DNA from 4 places in the Paenibacillus sp. FSL P4-0127 genome. Region 1 is predicted to be linked to each of the others. Evidence: riboswitches for the same ligand, from Rfam matches in the RefSeq annotation. Region 1 holds a riboswitch; each other region holds the start of a gene.

Region 1 (5,207 bases):
ATCGCTTTGAGCTCGAGCGTTTGCCCGGTCACGCCTTCAACCGTAGTTGGGTCAGCGAGTTTCTTGTTGGTGCCTTGCTCGAGGTACTGCACTTCTACGCTTTGCTTATGGGCGACGTAGTAGAAGGTGTACTCGTTACTGCCTTCGGCTTTAACCACGTACTCGGCAGTTTTGTTTTCCGGAGTGTAGCCCGGAATTTCGGCTGCTTCGAGAGTTACGGTTTTGCCGGTGTGTCCCGTCACAGTGCGAGGTTCGATCAGTTCATTCCCCAATTCCTTATCCACGAACTTCACTGTAACGGTTTGTTCGCTCGGTGTGTAGTAGAAGATATGCGGAGCATTCTCCACGCCAAGCTTATAGTTGAAGCTTGGCTCCACCGGGGTGTAGCCCGGGATGCCGATCGCTTTGAGCTCGAGTGTTTGCCCGGTCACGCCTTCAACCGTAGTTGGGTCAGCGAGTTTCTTGTTGGTGCCTTGCTCGAGGTACTGTACTTCTACGCTTTGCTTATTAGCGACGTAGTAGAAGGTGTACTCGTTACTGCCTTCGGCTTTAACCACGTACTCGGCAGTTTTGTTTTCCGGAGTGTAGCCCGGAATTTCGACAGCCGTTAGAGTTACTTTTTGCCCAGCGACACCTTTTACCGTAGTTGATTGAGCGAGTTCCTTTTCTGTTCCCTGCTCCAAATAATGAACGGTAACTGTCCGTTCAACCGCTTCCTCATAACCAAACCAAACTGTCGGTGTCGGATTGGTAGCGGTAAGCCGGATGCTAACAGGATTTTCTCCTACCTTCAACTGATACCCGGCAATGTTTTTGGCCGATACGGAATATTCCGCAGCCCCGATCGGCAAAGCCTCATTCCCGTTTTGATCCTTGTAATACTCGCTATAAAGCAATTCCGCGAATTCCGGTCCTTCCACTTCAACGCCTTCGGCATTGACAGGCTTGCCGCTCGCATTGACTTTATAGCCCTTCATGAGGATGGAACCGTTGCCGATGCTTACTTTCGGCACCTCAAAATCCTTCGAAACTTTCTCGCCCGTAACATTCGTATATTCGATTGTCGTTTTGCCGTTCGTAGGATAGAGGACATTAGAAACGGGGTTTTTGGATTGGTCCAAGACCACTTTGTAAGTTAATGAAGCAGGTTCACCTTCGGCGATATTGCCGACGTCCCAAGTAAATGTCTCGGTTGCAGCGTTCCAAGTTACCGTACCTTGCGATGCGGAATAATCCTGAGGACTGACTTGTGCGCCTTGTTTCTTGAGATTGAACATGTCTCCCATCGGATCAACGACTTTGGCATTTTGAGCCGCATAGGAAATCTTTCCGGCCATTTCGCGGAAAATCGTGTTCAATTCATCGCTGTTGGCAGGGAAGTAGCCTTCGCTTTGAATGTCTTTTAACACATTTATCGCGTTGCTGTTGTTTGAAACTTCCAAGCCTACCGAAAAGATCTTGAGCCCTGCATCTTTGGCGATTTTTGCTTCGGAAATGGTACCGATGCCGTTATCCTTGACTTGATAATTGTTGATGTTGTAGGTGTCGTTTTTACAGTTAAAACCAAAGATATTACAATCATAGTTTTTAAAAGTAAAATCTGCACCTGTCCCAAGGGTTTTTCCGTAATCAAAACTCGTAATCGAAAAGTTGTTGCTGCTGTTAGGCCAGTTGAATCCTTCAGCATGTGTTCCCTTGAAGCTGAATGTTGGTTCACCGTCGCTTAACAACACGATTATTTTGTTTTGCGCGATACTGTTCGCCAACAGGTCGCTAGCTTTCTTCAAGCCCGCCTGGATATTCGTTCCGCCGGTCGGTTCAATACCTTCTATGGCATTTTTCAAAGCGTTCTTATTGCCAGCACCTTTAAAACCTGAGATAAGGGTAGAGGATTTATTAAATGAGACCACAGCGATTTGGGTGGAAGAGTTTGGTAACAGCAAATTATCCACAAATTTCTTTGCGGCATCTTTAGCGTTATCCATCTTCGATGGTGTAAACCATCCACTTCGCTGGTCCATGCTCCCCGACTTATCGATGACCAGCACGATGTCCGAGCTGGTCCGGACGTTTTTTCCTTCAGCCTTGAGCGTAATTTCCCACTCGCCAGGGCTCCCTGTAGGTTGGGCGGTTTTGCTCAATTGAATGGCTCCGGGATTCGGCCAGACGGGGTCCCCCGAACTTGCGCCGAAGACGGACAGGGGACTGGCAAAAAGCGAAAACATGCAAATCCAGGACAATATTATTTTTAACCCGCGTTTCATTGGTTCCTCCTCATTTTTTCATAGAATTCCTCCCTTTCAGGCACTAATTTTCTACCCTCCTTGCTTTGGGTATTTTATATATCTCACGGAAAAATCCGTTGAGAACGAGGGGAAAATAAAAAAGGCTGCATAAACAATAGTATTCATTGTTATGCAGCCGGACGGTCATTAATTCGCTTTTCGAATTGTTAGACTCCAAGGCTTTGCGACCTAATCTTTCGATTAGTGTGCCGAATATTCGATTATAGTTAAAAAGACCTGGATGTAGTAAAATATTACTAATATCCTATCAAACAATTTCAATATATTTCAAAAAAAAGCACTTGTCAACAATGTAATAGATAAAAAAGTCACAGTATAGATGATCCGAGCTTCCATACTATATTTTTTCGGATATTATCGTTTAAAAAGACAAAAGTACTCCTCTTTTCCAATTGTTAAATAATTTCAAACATTAAATAGCAGAAATGACACAGAATTAGTGCAATATTGTTATACAATAAAAGAAGCGCATGAAATTTTGGTTAAAGGAGCTCAAATGTATTGAACAAAAAGGCACTCCAGTTTGTAATAGGTTTCATGATTTGTTCGGTGATTCTATCGGCTTGCGGGAATATAACAAGCGCGCCTGCTTCCACGGAAAAAACAAAAACAGAAGTTACTCAAACGAAAAATGAAACCAGCCCTGCAACTGATAATAGTAAGGGATCTCAAAAAACAATCAGTCTTGATGTCGATGGCGAGATTTATAAGGTGGCAGTAAAAGACGAAAATGCGGAGAAATATACCTTTGCCGTTAAAACACCCAAAGGAATGGTTTGGATTCCTGCGCCAACGCTAGAGCAGCGTCCTGAAACGGAAAGTTATCCAGAGTACTATCCTACCGAGCCTTTTAGTATATATCTAAGTAATGCAAAAGATAATACGCTGGATATCAACACATCGACGAAACTTCTAACCCTACCCCTTAAAGATGGCGAAGCCGATGTCGTAGTTGATGACTTATTTGCCGTAAACGATACGATTTTATATCATACCGTTTCCGATTTTCGTGGTGGTTCGCAGCCTCTAAGACAACAATTATGGGCAATGAATGTTAATGATCCAAGCAGCAACAAGGTCATCGAAGAATTTCATGCCTCTGGAGGCAGATTTTATCATTATACAGTAGATAATTCGGAAGGTTTGTACGTGGGCGTTTACACTACGCCAGGCAATCCGGATGGGAGTTACACCAATGAAGCATTTGTCTATAACACCAAAACCGGTCAGAAAGAGATACTTAGGGATTTCGAATTCGATAGCGGGGAAATTCAATTTACTTATGAAGGAAAAAAACATTTATACGAACTGACAATAAAGTAAAAATAGAAAGTGCGTCGTGAATATTCACGACGCACTTTCTAATGAACATATCGATTCGCCATTAAACATTATAACGTTTATCTAAAAGAGGCGAGTAAAGTGAAAGAAAGATTCGTTCTCCGCCATCTTAAACGGGGGACCGGAGAAAAGATCGACGTCGTGGACGGAAAAATAGAATAGGGACGGGAGACGCTTTCGCCAGCGGGATCATCCACGGCGAGCTGGAGGGCTTCGCCAGCAGGATCATCCACGAGGGCTTCGTCCCTGAGCAAACCATCCGGTTTTCGGCCGCAGCGGGGATGCTGGCGCATACCGTGCCGGGCGACACCCCGATGGCGGCGGAGGCGGAAATCCACCGGGGGATAGAGCAATCCTCCCCGGGGATGTGGAAAGGTAGGGAAACAGGGGCGTGAGTTTGCCCGTAAAGATAGACCGTTATATTTGCAAATTAAAAACATCATCAAGGAGCGGATTCTCCACGGCGTTTACCTGCTGGGGACGAAATCCCCTCCGAGTAGCAGCTTGAGCAGGAGTTTGCAGTAAGCAAGATTACTGTCCGCGGGGCGATTCAGGAGCTCGTTCAGGAGTTTTACGATGCATAAGAAACGCCTGCGCGCCAGTGTACGGCGTTCACTTATTCCAATAAAGGCTGTCCTGGCAGGGGTTCCAATCCGCTTCTGGAGAGCCGGGGGACATTACTTTTGTCGGCTCGCGCTTTTTTGCTGGCACCGTGCGAACGGAGGGGACCAAATGCAAAAATGCATTTGATTTTTCCGCAAATCGCCATTTTCGAGCAAGCGAAATGCAAAAATGCATTTGATTTACAGCCGTTCGATAAAAAAGTCTCTTCTGACCGGATATGAACTGCACATTTGCATTTGAACCCCCCGTTTCGAGGAGTTTCGACGAAAATCGCCTGCACTTTTGCAGTTCGTAGCAGTTCGCAGCAGTTCGTATACCGCTCTAGTCTCTTCTTTATCCCCGTCTATCCCCTGCCAAACGTAAGAGAACAACTTTTCTTCGGCTTATCCTGCGCCCCCACTTGATGGTTTAGCGGACAAATCCGTCGCTACGGTTTAGTGGACTACTCCGATTCTGCGTTTTACCGCACACTTCCGCTGCTCAACGCTCGGAACGCTCATCGCGCTTTTACTTTTCCGGTGCTCAACACCCGTCCCGTTTTTGCTTTTTCGCGTCCCGGTAGGCGCTGGGCGATTGGCCGGTCACTTTTTTGAACAGCATGGAAAAATACTTGTCATTCCCATACCCGACGCGGGAAGCGATTTCATGGATTGGCGCGTCGCTATTCGACAGCAGGCGTTTGGCCTCTTCGATGCGGCGGGTGATCAGGTAGTTGACGGGCGAATCGCCCAGTTCCTTTTTGAACAGGTGGGATAAATAATGCTGGCTGACGTACAGCGTGTCGGCGATTTCTTTTAACGTGATGCTGCGGGTGTAGTTTTTATCGATAAATTGCTTGGTCCGGACCGTGATTTCGTTTTTGTCTTTGAGCGGGTCAAACGGATGTTTGACGTCGACGATCCGGTATAAGAGCGTAATGAGCGACATCAGCAGGTT
Region 2 (5,207 bases), 790 kb from region 1:
CTAACTTCGTCGGTTTCCCGGCTTCGGCCGTCCCGATAGACTACCTGGGGGTAAACGAACCTCAGCTTGACCTCGCCGCGCCACTCAAAACGAAAAAAATTTCTGCCCTTCCGGCGTTGCAGCGAAAAATGATAGTCCCGCTCCCGCTCTTGCAATAGATAAAACTGACCGTTGCAAAAAAATACAGGGCCATGCCGCGTGGCTACGATCCCTACCCGGTTCCCCCGGTAATCCATATAGAAACCCCTGCTCCGTTTCCTTTTATCTTGTTTCGTCAATTCGATCTCCGTAAGCGAGGGCAGTTCCACCCCCCGTGAATCGTCCCTGAAATGGCCGACTACATTCATCTCCAAAAAACTCCCTTAATTGCGAACGTTGCGAAAAGGCCGCAGAAAATTCGACTGAAATGGTTCATTCGGAGTATACGCGCAAGATCTATACAAATTCTGAACAAAAAAACCGGCCAACGGCCGGTCAAGATGGCTTGTTCTATGATAAAAAAACGCCGGAAGCGGGCGGCTTAACGTGCCTGCCCCGCTTTCTCCGTAAATTGTCCATACCATTCCGTTATGTAGTGGCTGGGCTCCACGTTCAGTTCCTCCTTCAGTACGGCTGCGAGTTTGCGGTACTGACGGTGCACCATGGCAAAGTTCTGCTGCAGTGCGTATATTTTCATGAGGGCAAAATAAGGCGCCTCTTCCTGGGGATGAAGGGTGCGGATGTTGTGATAGTAAGCTCCCGCCTTCTCCCAAAGCTCTTGCCCGAGGTACCAATCGGCGATCGCCAGCGAAGTGTGAAGCCAAATGGCCTTGAGCCGCTGGCGCTCGCTTTCCGTCCACCAGTAATCGTATTCCTGCAGATAATCTCCGGTGTAGATTTTCATCGTCTCCAAATATGCGTCCAGCGAATCGCCGGACACGGGCGGCAGCGCAGCCAGCTTGGCCTCCCATTCGTCGATATCCAAGCGGACCTGATGGGTATTCAGGATGTAACCCTCCATCGTATTCACAATTTGAAAATGGTCTCCGTAAGGCTTAAGTGTTTTCCGAATATGGTACACGGACGTATATAATTGCGAGTTGACCTTGTCCGTCTCGTATTCCGGCCATAAGACATCGATCAAAGTAGACTTTCGGACCAACCTTCCCCGGTGCTGCAAGAGATAGAGAAACAACTCCTGCGCCTTCGTCGTGCGCCACTGCAGGAGGGTCGGCTGTCCATGCCGCGCCTCCACCTTTACCTGTTTGAACAAGCATATTTTGATATCCTGTTCGGAACCGGCGACTTGCTCCTGTCCCGCTTTCAGCCGCTCCTGAATCCGATCCACGGTTTTGGCCAGGCGCTCGGCTCTGATCGGCTTGAGCACATAATCCAGAGCGTTTAACTCAAAGGCTTTTATGGCATATTCATCATACGCCGTGACAAAAACGATATGTATCTCCGGTCTTGCTTCCAAAATCCGTTCCGCCAGTTCAATACCGTTGATTTCCGGCAGGCTGATGTCCAAAAACAGCACATCCACACGTTCTTGGAGAATTTCGCCCATCCCCTTGACGGGGTCGGTAAATTTCCCGACAACCTCCACGTCGGCAAGCTTCAGCAATAACCGTTCCATATAATTCAAGGCCAGTTGTTCATCATCCACAAGTATTACTCTCATAAGAGCCAGACTCCCCCGCTTGGATACTCTTCCCCTTTATAAGAAGATTAGCATATCCCGCCCAAACAAAGAAGCCTTGAACAGTCGTTCAAGGCTCTTTTTTTTCCTATTCGTCTTATTATTGAACTGGCTTAGTATAACTTGTCCGCCTTATATTTCGAAGCATCTTTGATCATTGTAAAAGCGGTCGTCGTTCCATTCCAGCCGGCATCGGCCGTCGTGTCGATAACCACCCAGCGTCCGTTTATATAAACTTCATTCCAGGCGTGATATGTTTTTACATAGTCGGAAGATCCCATCGCCAGCTTGGCCGGAACCCCAACGCTGCGCAGCATCCCCGCAAACAGGGAGGAAAAGCCGTAGCAGGTGTCCTTCTTGGCAGTCAAGGTACGCTCGATATTCGGCAGGTAATTCGATGTAGCGGTAAACGCCAGGCTGTCGTCGTATTTGATGGTGCGGATGATGTAATTATAAATGGCCTTCACTTTATCTTCATCGGCAGCCGCATCTTTCGTCAGCTCCGCCGCCTTCTTTGCCGCCAGACCGTCTATATTCCAATTCACATTTTGCGTCGAACTCAGATAGACCGGCGTCTCATCCTGCAAATCAAGCTTCACCGTATCCTTCTGCACAAGGCGGTACGTAGTCCCTTTAATCTGTTCCAACAGGCTGATCGTGTAATCCCCGTTGCCCATTTGCAGCGGGAACGTCTCTCCTTGGGCACCGTAGGTCAGATTATAGGTATACTTATTGTTCCTTTTCTCGATCACCAGCTTGGTCTTGACATTCAGCTTCACGTCGTAATAAATGGTCACCGCTCCCTGAGACAGGTTGTCCTTATTGAGCCAGCCCTCAAGTTCGGCCGCCCGCGCCCCTGTCCCGCCGAAACCGGCAAACAAAAGTACAAGGGTCAACGTTGCAAACATCAATTTACGCATAAAAAATAAAACCTCCTTCGGTAACTGGCTGCCAGTAAAAAATTTACAGGCCCTGTAGCTTTGCGTCCCTGCCTTTCGACAGGTTTGCCATTATCGTGTAAAGTTTTATGTCCTTCTCTATCTCTATCGGAAGCGTTGGCGTCATTTATTAGCCCAATAAGACGAAAAAATCTAAAATTTTTAATATTTTTTTGCGACTTTAGTCTCAGTTGATAGACGAACTTTGCAGACGGGGCCGTTCATTTCGCAAAAAGTAAAAATAATAAAAAAGTACCATAATCATCTCCAAAGCTGCGAGAATGAGATAGATATTACTGTACACACCGGAATTCGCAAACAGGTTTAACGGGTTCCAATGCACGCTGCCGCCTTGATCCACAGCCTTGCTGTAGACGCCGGCCGCCACCGCGCCGGAAAGAAAGTTCGACATCGACAACAGCCCCATGCCAACCCCGGTCTGTTCCTTGGCCAGCGTCCGCGATATCGTGCCTGTCAAGGCAATTTGCATAAACATCTGTCCGACGTTGCCAAGGATCAATAATATTGCAATGATGGGGACCGCCGCTCCCGCGAAGATCGAGATCAGGGTAAAGCAAACCAGCAGCAGCATGGACGCGCTGCAAAACACAAACGGGTTGCCCTTGGCATCCGCCAGCTTGCCTCCAGCTCTGCCCAGAACAGCCGACACCGCCGCCCCCGGAACCATAGCGAAGCCAATCCAGCCCGAGGCAAGCCCGTTGACATCCGCCAGCAGCTGCGGCGTCAAGAACGGGAGCGCGTAACCGATCCCCATCGCCAGTATGGCTATGAGCAGCCCCAGGGAATAACTTCTGTTGCGGAAAAGCTGCGGATCCACGAACGGGTGAGCCGCAGTCCGGTTGCGGATAAAAAACAACAAGAACAGGAGCAGGCTGCCCAGATAGAAGGTAATTCGGCCGTAAGTAACGCCCAGCAGCAGCAACGCAACCGCACCGCCCAGCAGACCGGCCCCCAGCCAATCGACTTTGGCGTATTTGGGCGCCTGCTCGCTTAAATAACGGCGGTAAAACGGCAAGGTGACAAGCATCAGCATCGGAATGCAAAACAGCCAACGCCAATCGACCAGACTGACGATTAGCGCCGAGACGACCGGTCCGATCGCCCCCCCGACAGCCAGTCCGGTTGCCGTGATGCCGAGCGCGTATCCGCGGCGTTCGGGCGGAAAGTGGCGGACGGGAATGATCATCGCCGCCGCCGGAATGACCGCCGCTCCCGCCGCCTGCAAAACCCGCCCGGCCAGCACCATCCAAAACGCCTGGGCGGCAAGCCCGGCGAGCGAGCCCAGACAAAACACGGCCAAGCCAAACGTGATTAAATTTTTGAACCTGAATACGTCGGCCAATTTCCCGTAGATGACCGATCCGATCGCATAGATCAGCATATAAATGGTGGATACCCAGCTGACCTGCGCCACGGATAATTGGAACTCGTTTTTAATTTCCGGCAGCACGATATTAAACATCGTAGCGCTCATCGACGAGAGCACCATCGTAAACGCCAAAATACGGATCAGCTTTTCGGCTGAATCGCCCTCTGCCTGCTTTCTCATAACAAATCATGCCCCCTCAAAAACCTTTGTTATGAGATATTTTATATTTGCATATTGATAATTAAAAATATATATTTAATTATAAAATCATATACTACAGTATATTAATAGAAAGGAACGAACGGTATGGAATTGCTGCAGCTGCAATATTTTCAGACGGTCGCCCGCTTGGAGCATATGACAAAAGCCGCGCAGGAGCTTCATATCGCCCAGCCCGCGCTGAGCAAAACGATCGCCCGCCTGGAACAGGATTTGGGCGTGCCGCTGTTTGACCGGCAGAGCCGGCAAATCCGGCTCAACCACTTCGGCAGAGCGTTTTTGAAAAAGGTGGATCTCGCGTTGAACGTGCTTGAGGAAGGTCGGAAGGAAGTCGCCGATCTGGCGGGAACCGAACGGGGAAGCATTCATCTGGCGACGAACAACCTGGGCCGGATTACTTCCGCTATAAGCGCCTACCGGACTGAGCATCCGGAAGTGAATTTCCGCATTTTGCAAACGCCGCCCGCTTCCATGGAGGAGTTGGTAAATTTGCTGGAAAACGGCGAGGTGGATCTGTGTTTTACCGCCGCTTCCATCGATCATCCGGATATCCGCGAGCAGCCGGTGCTGGACGCCGAGGTGTTTTTGGCGGTGCCGCCCGGCCATCCCTTGGAACGGCGCAGCAGCATCCGACTGGAGGAGGTGGCGGCCGAGCCTTTCATCGAATATAAAACTGGCCATCCGTTCCGGAAAATAAACGCGTCATTTTGCCGCGAAGCGGGCATTTCGCCGAACATCGTCTGCGAGGTGGACGAACCGTCCGCTTTGGGCAGCCTGGTGCAGGCCGGACTTGGCGTAGCTTTTATGCCCGCATGCCGCAAAGACGAGACGCCGCCTTATAAAATGCTGCGCCTCGAAACCCCCGTATGCCGGCGCGTCTTCCGGATCGCCTGGCTGGAGCGGCGGTATCTTCCCAAAGCCGCCCGCAGCTTCGGCCGGTTTTTGGCCGAATATTACGCGGAGCTTCAGGCGCCGTAAGCTG
Region 3 (5,207 bases), 2.0 Mb from region 1:
TCATACAACAGTTTCGTAAACAGGGCTTTGCCTTCCGCATCCGTAGTAATTACGTTCGGCGCCCGTTTGCCCGCTGCATCGTAAAGCGCGAACTTCGCTCCCGCCAGCGGCTTCGTGTTGTCGTCGCGGTCCACCTTCGTCACTTCCAGGCTGCCCGTTACGCCGCCGCCCGAACCTGAACCGGAGGAAGTACGGACAATGACCTCTTCCGTCGTTTCCCTAAGCTCGGTCTTCAGCTGATCTCCTTCGAGCGCTACTTTATTTTGCACAGCTTCTTTATCTCCAGCGGCAATGAACGACTGGTATTCTAAAATATAAGCCGTGGAGATGGCGTCCGTGAACTTTAATTCAAACGTCTCTTGATCGCCGTCAAGCCTTGTGATGGTTAACGTGTAGTCCTTCCCTTTGGTCAATTCTTCCGCTTTGACCGCTTCACCGTTTGCATTGACCTTGGCTTTGTAGAGGCGGAACGAATCTTCGATCAAAACCTGATTCACGCTTGGATAATCGATAATTTTGGCGTTGGAAATATGCGACTGGCCTTCATTAATGCGAATCGTCCAATCGATTTTATTTCCATTTTGGGCGCCTTTCTTCGTCACGTACTCGCCGCCATGCGGAATCGTCACGCTGGCGTTCCATATCGCCGCTTTATCGCTGCCGTTCCACAGCTCAGCGGTATTATCCATCGTCTTGACAATCAACGTGTCCTGCAGCGATGTTTTGAACTCGATCCAATAGGCCGATGCGATCTTGTTCTTAAATTGAACGGTCAGTTTGTTTCCGTTCGCTTCGGACGGTTCCGTCACCTCGTATTGAGCAGCCGAAACTTCAGCGCCCTTCTTAACGCCATTGCGTCCCCCCGTCAGCTCCATCGCATACACCTTTACCGAATTCGGAACAAACTTCTGCTCCTGCTTCAGAACATCCGTTACGATGGCTTTGTCAAGCGGATCGAGATTGTAATTCATCTTAATGTTCCACGTGATCTCTTTGTTGACAGGATCGTAGCTGCCGTCTTTACCGCCATTGTTTTTCGTATAATCGTCGGAGGAGAAGGCGGCTTCCCGTTGGATCGGCCCTTTCTTCTCGCCGTCCTCGGTCCACGTCATGACAGCTCTGTTCTTAAAATCGAGCTTTCGCTCCTTCAGCCAGCCGATGTTAAACTTCGTTTCATACTCGATCGTATACGTGGTGTCAATGGTCTTCAGGAACTTGATGACAAAGCCGCTGCGTACATTGTCGTACTCAACCTTATAATCGCTTTTAGGAACGAGCTTCCCATCCGCTTTTACGATCATGGAATCCGGAACGAATTCAAGACCGCCCTGCGGGAACGTATCCGTAATGACTACATCCTTCATGCTGTACTTGCCGCCGTCCGGCCGTTTATCGCCGTTGACCGTAATCAGCCATTTCGCCGTTTTGCCGGCAAAATCGATGTTCTGTACGCCTTTCACCAGAGCGCGGCTTCCTTGGGCCGGGGTGGTCACTTCCTTGGACGCATCACCCGACACGACTTTGTTCTTCACCTGCTTCCCGTCGGCGATCGTCCGATCGACCGGCTTCGTCTGGTAAACGATCGTATAAGGCGAATCGATATCCTTCTCGAATTGAAGGCTGAATCCGTTCTTACCCGCCGATTCGGCGGTGTATTCATCCTTGGCAACCAGATCTTTATCAGCCTTCGAATCCCCGTTGTACACCTTCAGCGAATCGGCAATCCATGTATGAATTTCGCTGAATTCATCCGTGATGACCGCTTTCTCTTTTGGAATCTTCTTTTCATTGAAATTGTATTTCACAGTCCAAGTGATGATTCCGGTGCTGTTATCCACGCTAAACGATTTATCCAAAAATTGGCCGCGGTTTACCGTTACCGTAGCGGTCGATTTGGCATCTTCCGTTCCGTCGCCGGACAAGACAGCGGTGTTTTCAAAGCGCGACTGCTCACCGGTAAGCTTCGTCGAAAAGCGAATCTCATAAGCCTTGCCGATCGTCTCATCCTGGAACGCAAGCTCCAGTTTCGCGCCACCGTTCGTTTCGACCTTATATTTGCCGGAATCTACCTTGTCGCCAAGGGCCGCCGATCCGTCACCGTTAACTTGCAAACGGTAAACCTCCACAGAGTCAGCAATAAGCTCCAAACCTTCAGGCAGTGCGTCAGTGATCACCGCGTGCTTGATTTTTTCCAGCGACTTGTTAACTTGAACCGTCCAATCGATCCGATCTTTGCCGATCGCTTTCCCTTGCTTTTCGATCAGCTTTCCGCCCTTCGGCTTCAGATTCACGATAGCGGTCTGCACTCCGCTTTTTACTGGAATGGCAATAACGACTTCCGTACTGCCTTTAAGGACTTCCTTCTTAAATTCCGTACGAATTTCCAGCTTGCCGGCGATGTTGGAATGACTCTCCACGTAATCATTGAAGGTCATCACAACTTTCCCGTTCAGATCGACCGTAAACCGGCCGACTTTCCCTTGATCGGCAAGAAGCGGGGCATCAATATCCGTAAAAATTTCAAACTGCCGCGGCAGCTCGAAGCTGAATGTATCTCCATTCTTGTAGCCGTGTCCGTTTGGAAGCTCCCATTCATAGCTGAGGTTGACGGCCGCGCCGACGTCCAAACTGCTATCGGGATTATACACCGCATCAATCACGGTACCGTTTAAATCGGTTAACACGACTTTGGTTAAAATACTCTCCGCACTGGCGACTGGCCTGGCGACTGGCGCCGGCCGGTCATATACGCTATCCGTCACGGATTCTTGCGCGCTGCCCGTTGATTCTTGCACGCCGGCCGCTGCGTTCGCCGTCCAAACGGATGCGCCATACAGCGTCTGCATCAGCAACAGCAATGCCACAACGATTCCACAAACCTTTTTCCTCATAATCTCTCCCTCTGTCTCTACATCACCCTCATTATATTCGGTTCCGATCCGCCTTCCGTGCGCAATTCGGGCCATGCATCCATCGGACAACATGTCGATAGGGTAATTTTCAGTCCATCACCTCCGCTGATCTTTATTGGCGCACGATGAATTGTGCCTGTATTTTCTTCAGAACCAAATGGGCTTCCGCCATTATATATGCCAATACTATACAATTTCTCAACAACGCCAAATAAGCCTTGGACATATCGTCCAAAGCCTATGTTTATTTCGTAAAAATCAATAGTATTTCACCGGGGAATAACGCGAGGCGTCTTTAATCATGTTGACCCCTGTCTCACTGCTCTTCCAGCCCGCATCGACAGTTGTATCAATGGTTACCCATTGTCCGTTCAAATAAACTTCATTCCAAGCGTGGTAAACATCAACGTATTCCGAAGTTCCCATAACAAGCTTGGCCGGAATTCCGATACTCCGCAACATGGAAGCGAACAAGGAGGCATAGTCGTAACACATCCCTTTCCGCCCTGCCAACGTGCGGTTGCTATCGGGAAGGTAGTCCGTCAATTCGCTGGCTGCCAGAGTATGATCGTACCGGATCGTACCGACAATATATTCATAAATAGCGTGCACTTTCTTCTCGTCGGACGGAGCGGATTGGGCAAGCTTCTTCGCAAGCTGGGCTGCCTGATCCCTATCGCTCCAATCGACATTTTGCACAGAGTTCAAAAACACTTTGCTGTCATCCGCAAGTTGAAGTGTAACGGCCGCTTCCTGAACGATTTTGTATTTGGTACCGCTGACTTGTTCCAGAACGGTAACCTTATATTCACCATTGCCCATCTGGAGCGGAAATACTTCCTGCCGCTTATCCGGCGAAAGGACATAGGTATATTTGTCATTACCTTTTGCGATCATGAGCTTCGTTTTGGCCCCGGCTTCCGCATCATAACGAATGACGACGGCGCCACGGTCCAACTGCTCCAAACCCAACCAATCTTCGGACGGGGCAGCTTGTACATCCGGAGCCCACATCAATAACGCAAAAAGCCCTACAATAGCGAACACAATGTTGCGCATACTGCAAACTCCCTTCGGCGGCCAGGCTGCCATTGACGTTTCGTCAAGAAGGCCCTGTGGCTTTGCGTCCCTGTCTTTCGACAAGTTTGCTATTTTCGTAATAGAGTTTCACAGATACTGATACATCTTCTCCAAAAAAACAAAAAAGCATCTTCGTTCGGTAGCTGGCTGCCATTGACGTTCGTCAAGAAGGCCCTGTAGCTTTGCGTCCTTATCTTTCGACAAGTTTGCCGTTATCGTGATCAGCTTTTGTGAATCTATCATATCAAATATATGGAATACCATCAAGAGAAAATTTGGAATTTTGTCGAACTATCATTCCTCCCCCGAACTCACTCGAACTCACCCGAAAAAATAGGACCCCACCAAAAAAATAGCACCTGTTCATCCGGTGATCACATTCGATAGAATAAAAATGTACTATAATGTTAGTATTTTCCTGACCGTGTATGGGATAGGAGAATCCACTATTGATTAAGGGAGGGTATTTATGAAGCAAAAAGTTTTCAGTTTGTTCCTGGCGCTAGTTATGATGGCCAGCGTCAGCCTGCTATCAACTTCGCCGGTTCAGGCCGCTGAAGGAGCGGGAACGGCCACTATCACCTCTATGGATTATTTTTCAGCGGCGGACGGACCTGTCATCACAAAATCAGGGGTTGGACAAGCCAGTTACGGATTTGTGATGCCTAAATTCAATGGAGGCTCCGCCACCTGGAATGATGTGATCCAAGACTTGGGCGTTAATGTGAAAGTGGGCGGCAGTTGGGTCGATATTGACAGTGCCGGCAGCTTTGTCTACAACCAAAACTGGGGCCACTGGAGCGACAGCGGCTTTAACGGTTATTGGTTCACTCTTTCCGCGACAACCGAAATTCAACTGTACTCCAAAGCGAATGGGGTTACGCTGGATTACACTCTTGTGTTTCAAAACATCAACAAAACCACCATTACGGCGATGACGCCTACACAAGGGCCGCAAATTACGGCGGATACTACGGGCGGCGCCGGCTTTACCTATCCGGTTTTCAACAATGATCCGGCAATCCCCTTTGCAGCTGTGGCCGATGATTTGAAAGTGTACGTAAAACCTGTAAACAGCAGTGCATGGATCGATATTGACAACAATGCGGCCAGCGGCTGGATCTACGATAAAAACTTCGGCCATTTCACCGATGGAGGCGGCGGCTACTGGTTTAACGTCACGGAGTCGATCAACGTCAAATTAGAATCGAAAAC
Region 4 (5,207 bases), on a different contig from region 1:
TCAAAATAACAAGATTTGATACCTGAGGATTCATTTGAAATCAAATTTTCCCAAAGAATCGTGGTTTTATACTGCCCGCAACATATTTCTTGACAAGGGATACGACTATCCGATCATCCGGGAACAAGTAGCTGAAGACACCGATCAGCATTGTCAAAGGATTTGCCGAAGGGCTGCTGGATCATGTGGCCGACAATAAACGCGACCGCTATGCCCGGACGATTCTCCGGGAAGCGGATCGGATGGAGAAGCTGGTGGCTGACATGCTGGAGCTGACCCGGCTTGAGGCGGGCTCGGCTCCGCTGAAAGAAAGTGTTTTTTCATTTGAGGAACTGGCTGCAGAAGCCGTGGAGAAGATGTCGCGTTTGGCCCGGGACAAGCGTATGACCTTTCAAATGGAAGGCGAAGCCGGAAGCCGGGTGAAGGCCGACAAGGAAAAAATTGAGCAGGTGCTGCTTAATTTACTCAGCAACGCGATCCGTTATGGAACCGAAGGCAGCGCCGTCTTGATCCGTCTGGAGGCTCAGCCGGAATTTCTCCGTGTTTCCGTTACCAACCAGGGGCCGCTTATTCCGCAGGATCAGCTGCCTTTGATTTGGGAGCGTTTCTACCGCGGGGAAGACTCGCGGAACCGTAAAGCGGGCGGAACTGGACTGGGGCTTTCGGTCGTTAAGGAAATTATGCTGCTTCATGAACAGGCGTTCGGAGCACATAGCACGCCGGAAGGGATGACGTTCTATTTCCACCTCCGGCTAGTTTAACCGTATTAGCCGAATTAGCCTTATATGCCGCGAAATCCGCGTATAAACCCTCTTCCTCCAGGGAAGCGTCTGCAGAACTGCTGCCCGGCTTTATACCTACTTTCCCTCTGGCAGATAGAAGACAAATCAAAGAGAGAGGCAATAGAGCAAAGCCGCATATTTCACGCCTTTTTCCAGCAAACGTGCAAGCGGCAGAACAGAGGATAGAAAACGATGGCGAAACAGATGTCAGCAACACCCCCGCCGGTTTGAAAGTGGGGCATGAATGATAAGGAAGCGAACATTAAAATGCACGATCCAAAAATTAAGACGACTAAAAAAATAACCGACGAATGACTAGCCGCCGGTTCAAACTGTAAGTACAGTGTGTAGTCGTTTTTATCTTCAGGGCTGTACCTAAAGCTCTCTATATTTCTATCTCTCCGGACTTGGAAATCAATTGTCTGACGGCCTCAACTACCGTTGCGCGTCGACGTGCATGATCCGATTTCGCGGCCGCCAGTTCTGCGATCTCGGGAGGTTGGGACGACCACAAAGCAGCGATGCTTTGAACAAGTATCATCAATTGTTCCGCGTCAAACCGGGATGAAAGCCTTCCGTCCTCTTGAGCGGCTCGAATGACATCGATTTTATGACGAGCGGCCTCGATGCTTCCGGGGATCAGTTGATCGGTCCCGCCTCGTTCGAGTCGGTGCCACATGATTACACGAGCGACTTCAGGATGCTGCACGCTCGCATCGAATAGCTTTCCTGCATACTCGGGCAGGTCTTCTGGAATAATGGGAATATTGGTTATAGTCTCGTTGACAATAAAATGCAACACAGCGTCGAACAATTCGTCCTTGCTGCCAAAATAGGTATATACCAGTCCTGCACTGCACCCGGCTCGCTCGGCAATTTGATCGACCCGGCTTCCGGCCAGGCCGCGAGCGGCGAATTCCTTCAAGGCGGCGTCAAGAAGCTGTCGTTTTTTGGATTCGGGATCTCTTTTCATCATGGGATCATTATACTTGAATAAACGTTCATTTGACAACCGGATTTGGCGTGTGGTTTAATGAGGAAGTAATTAATTAAACGTTCATTCAATAAGGAGGGCGAAAGTTATGCCTGCAAAAGTATGGTTTATTACAGGAGCCTCGCGCGGATTTGGCCGCGCCATTGCTGAAGCCGCGCTTGAACGGGGCGATCTGGTGGTGGCAACGGCGCGAAATCCGGAGACGTTGCGAGAACTGGTATCCGCAAGCGAAGGACGCGCCTATGCCGTTCGACTGGATGTTACCGATGAGAACGAAGCCAAACAGGCCATTGCGCAAGCCGTAGAGAAATTCGGTCGAATCGATGTTGTCGTGAACAACGCCGGATACGCCGATCTCGGATCGATTGAGGAAACGCCGTCGGAACAGTTCCGCGCCCAGATCGAGACCAATCTGTTCGGTGTCGTCCATGTTAGCCGCGCGGCGGTTCCGGTCTTCCGAAAGCAAAAGAGCGGGCGGTTCATTCAATTCTCCACGATCGGCGGACGCCGCCCGGCAGGACCGGGACTCGCCGCATACACGGCCGCCAAGCATGGCGTCGAAGGATTTTCCGGCGTGCTTGCCGCAGAGACCAAGCCTTTCGGGGTGAAAGTAACTTTGATTGAACCCGGCGGTTTCCGTACCGACTGGGCAGGATCCTCGATGAAGATCATTCCGCCTGGCGAAGCGTATCAAGAGACAGTCGGCATACTGCTGAATATCTTCAGCGACGCGGCCAGGACGGGGAGACGTCCCATCGGGGACCCCAAGAAGGCTGCGAAGATCATTCTTCAAGTGGCCGACATGGAAGAGCCGCCGCAATGGCTCGCTTTGGGCAGCGATGCCGTGAACATGATCCGGCAAGCTGACGAGTTGAAGCTCGCAGAACTGGCCAAATGGGAAGAACTCTCGCTCTCTACGGATGCCGACGATGCTGTCCATCCCGACCTTAGTAAGCTATAAAGTTAATCCTGCCAAAGCTCGATTTGCTACGAAAGAGAGGCAACTGAAGCGGTAATAGCAGGATCATCCAGTAGCGATTGGGTTTCATCCTAACGGGCATGCATGACTATCTGATCAGTTGTCCCGATATATCATAAAGCGACATAGGAAAAAGGCAAACCAGTTCGAAAGACTGGGACGCAAAGCCACGGGTCTTCTGCCTGCGTGCAATGATCGCCGGGTTACCCTCGCTAATGCTGTCAGTTAAAGGCACGGCCTTTCGGGGGCGTGTCTTTTTTGTGTTCCCAGAACAATCAACGAGGTGATGATAAGATGGAGGAGCGTGCAAGTTATGCCCGTAGAAGTTGATGAAGTCGTGCGTTGGAATGAAGGCAAGATACAAGTACTGCTGGTGGACAGCGACCCCATTTGGCAGCATCGGATGACGGAAATGATCAATGCGGAGACGGATATGAATCTATTTCATATTGCAACAAACAAGGAGTCGGCCATTCGAGCGAGTGAGCAATTGGATTTAGATGTGATGATTCTTGATCCGGTGTTACATTCATCGGGGCAGGACGGACTCCATACAATTTCCGAAGTTCTAAAAATAAAATTGATGCCAATCATCATCTTGACCTCCCTCTGCGAGCCTGAAATCATTGTGGAAGCTGTGTTGGCCGGAGCAATCAATTATATTACCAAGATCAACTATGTGGATGTCGTGCACGCCGTCAGAGAAGCCTATCGGGGACAGGCTTCCCTTCATGCAGATGCTGCATCCATAATCCGTAATGAAATTGGGCTTGATAAGCGTAAAGAATTACACTGCATGCTGACCCCCACTGAAAAAGAGATCTTGCAGTTGATCGGGTGGGGCTATAAACAGCCGGTAATTAGAGAGTTATTAGGCGTTACAGAGAACACTATGAAATCGCACATTCGTAACATCATTCGAAAGTTCAATGTCAGTTCCATTCATGAAGCAGCCGAGAAAGCGAAACGAAGAGGCTTGTACGATCGTCAAGATCGAACCTTGTGTTAGCAATTTGTATTTAATTCGAGTTAATTTGTGTTTATTCGACACTTTATGAGCTGATCGTGTTGATGAAAATTTCACCCTCCATTTTTAAGCGCTTTATAGGTAAAATGGTTGATGAAGAGGGAGATTTTTAGGAAAATACGACCGGGGGTGAGCGTCGCAAAAAGGGAAAGGAAGACTATGAAAATAGCCTTGTCAACTTTGGCGAATCTAGAAAAGAAGGGTAGATGACGATGGAAATGGAGCGTGAACAATGTACAACGAAGTCGATTGATGGGCCAAACAGGCGGAGGAATACGTTAAGAAAGCATGCACAGCAAGGAGGGGTGTCTGATGTCGCAGATCTGGCCCCTGTTCCCTTTGAAAAGGTTGAATCGTGGCTGAAGTCCTATAACGACTGGAAAGCGAGATTGAAGTATGTTCAATCCGAACTCGCTCACATCCCAGAATTGACGCGCACCCTTCATATGGTTGCGGCTCATAGCAGAGGCAGAAAACAGGAAACGGTATTACGAACGGTCATTCGACGCATACAGATCACTGAACATGAAATTCCATTATTGCTATCCAGAATCAGTCTTATCGACTACGCTCTTACGTCGCTTACCTCGGAAGAAGGCTTATTTGTTCGATTGAGATATATTGATAATATTGCGTCCTCAGATGCCATAAGTCGTCTGGCACTTTCCCGCCGCGCGTACTTTTATCATCGGAAGCGAATTTTACGCAAAATTTACATGAAAATTAAAGATAGGGCGTTTTTGCTGGATTTGGAGTCGTCTCAAGCAGATTGAATGAATTCAGAAGACGCATTGCACATAGATTTGACCCCCGTATTCAACTTTGAGGGTCGGAGTGCCGGCGCCGCATGGAACATGTTCCGAATGCTGCACTGGTTTTGCCCTTTTTATGCACTAACTATGCACGCCATATGCACATGTTTCGTGTTATGTTGATAATGTGGACAGACAGTGCCACGGTAGCAACAAGAAAAATCAGTGATTACTTTTTTACAAGCGTCGTTTCTTTCCCTGATGCCCAGCGGAAGGAAGTACGGCGCTTTTCTATATTGCTAATGCAGTTGTCGGCTAAATATCAGATGCCAAGGAGTTGAACGGCACAAGGGCAGCGCCATGCATCATAGCCCGCTTAATTTCTCACACGGTGTTGCCAGGTGAGAAAGAGGGTGAAGGCGATGTATGCTTATTGCTCATAACTGCAATCGGCGAAAATATCGGCAAGAATATAATTCAATTTCACAATCGGACCTAGTCGCAATCGAGCGTGGACGCGCTCTCCGGCAAGGTCCTTTTTGTTTTCTACAGCTGTTATACAAAGGCACAAAAGGTAGCGTTGGCTGTCGTTCTCCCCCCTCTGTTTTGGTTTGCCAACAAACCAAAATGGAGGGACATGAATGAAAAAGATGAATTTGCGGGATATGTATCC

The links. A riboswitch is a leader RNA that binds a small molecule or an ion and turns the genes downstream of it on or off. The one in region 1 is predicted to bind cyclic di-GMP.
Region 2: it holds a riboswitch for cyclic di-GMP, as region 1 does, so the genes downstream of both, NYE74_RS16725 (transglutaminase-like domain-containing protein) here and NYE74_RS13085 (S-layer homology domain-containing protein) in region 1, are expected to answer to the same signal.
Region 3: it holds a riboswitch for cyclic di-GMP, as region 1 does, so the genes downstream of both, NYE74_RS04230 (transglutaminase-like domain-containing protein) here and NYE74_RS13085 (S-layer homology domain-containing protein) in region 1, are expected to answer to the same signal.
Region 4: it holds a riboswitch for cyclic di-GMP, as region 1 does, so the genes downstream of both, NYE74_RS29165 (response regulator transcription factor) here and NYE74_RS13085 (S-layer homology domain-containing protein) in region 1, are expected to answer to the same signal.

What each region holds. Positions count from the first base shown of each region.
Region 1 covers NZ_JBBOWY010000001.1:2,911,190-2,916,396, forward strand. Annotated here, with positions in the region: gene NYE74_RS13085 (S-layer homology domain-containing protein) at 1-2,141, opposite strand, end outside; cyclic di-GMP riboswitch class I at 2,414-2,506, opposite strand; gene NYE74_RS13090 (hypothetical protein) at 2,808-3,629, shown strand; partial or broken gene NYE74_RS13095 (hypothetical protein) at 3,800-4,026, shown strand; partial or broken gene NYE74_RS13100 (GntR family transcriptional regulator) at 4,071-4,222, shown strand; gene NYE74_RS13105 (AraC family transcriptional regulator) at 4,794-5,207, opposite strand, start outside.
Region 2 covers NZ_JBBOWY010000001.1:3,704,155-3,709,361, reverse strand. Annotated here, with positions in the region: gene NYE74_RS16735 (hypothetical protein) at 1-347, opposite strand, end outside; gene NYE74_RS16730 (response regulator) at 521-1,660, opposite strand; gene NYE74_RS16725 (transglutaminase-like domain-containing protein) at 1,792-2,598, opposite strand; cyclic di-GMP riboswitch class I at 2,615-2,697, opposite strand; gene NYE74_RS16720 (MFS transporter) at 2,804-4,186, opposite strand; gene NYE74_RS16715 (LysR family transcriptional regulator) at 4,313-5,203, shown strand.
Region 3 covers NZ_JBBOWY010000001.1:960,178-965,384, reverse strand. Annotated here, with positions in the region: gene NYE74_RS04235 (collagen binding domain-containing protein) at 1-2,891, opposite strand, end outside; gene NYE74_RS04230 (transglutaminase-like domain-containing protein) at 3,171-3,971, opposite strand; cyclic di-GMP riboswitch class I at 3,985-4,072, opposite strand; cyclic di-GMP riboswitch class I at 4,128-4,213, opposite strand; gene NYE74_RS04225 (glycoside hydrolase family 16 protein) at 4,462-5,207, shown strand, end outside.
Region 4 covers NZ_JBBOWY010000002.1:593,254-598,460, forward strand. Annotated here, with positions in the region: gene NYE74_RS29150 (sensor histidine kinase) at 144-761, shown strand; gene NYE74_RS29155 (TetR family transcriptional regulator) at 1,168-1,758, opposite strand; gene NYE74_RS29160 (SDR family NAD(P)-dependent oxidoreductase) at 1,865-2,737, shown strand; cyclic di-GMP riboswitch class I at 2,881-2,966, shown strand; gene NYE74_RS29165 (response regulator transcription factor) at 3,069-3,764, shown strand; gene NYE74_RS29170 (hypothetical protein) at 3,995-4,555, shown strand; gene NYE74_RS29175 (RNA polymerase sigma factor) at 5,176-5,207, shown strand, end outside.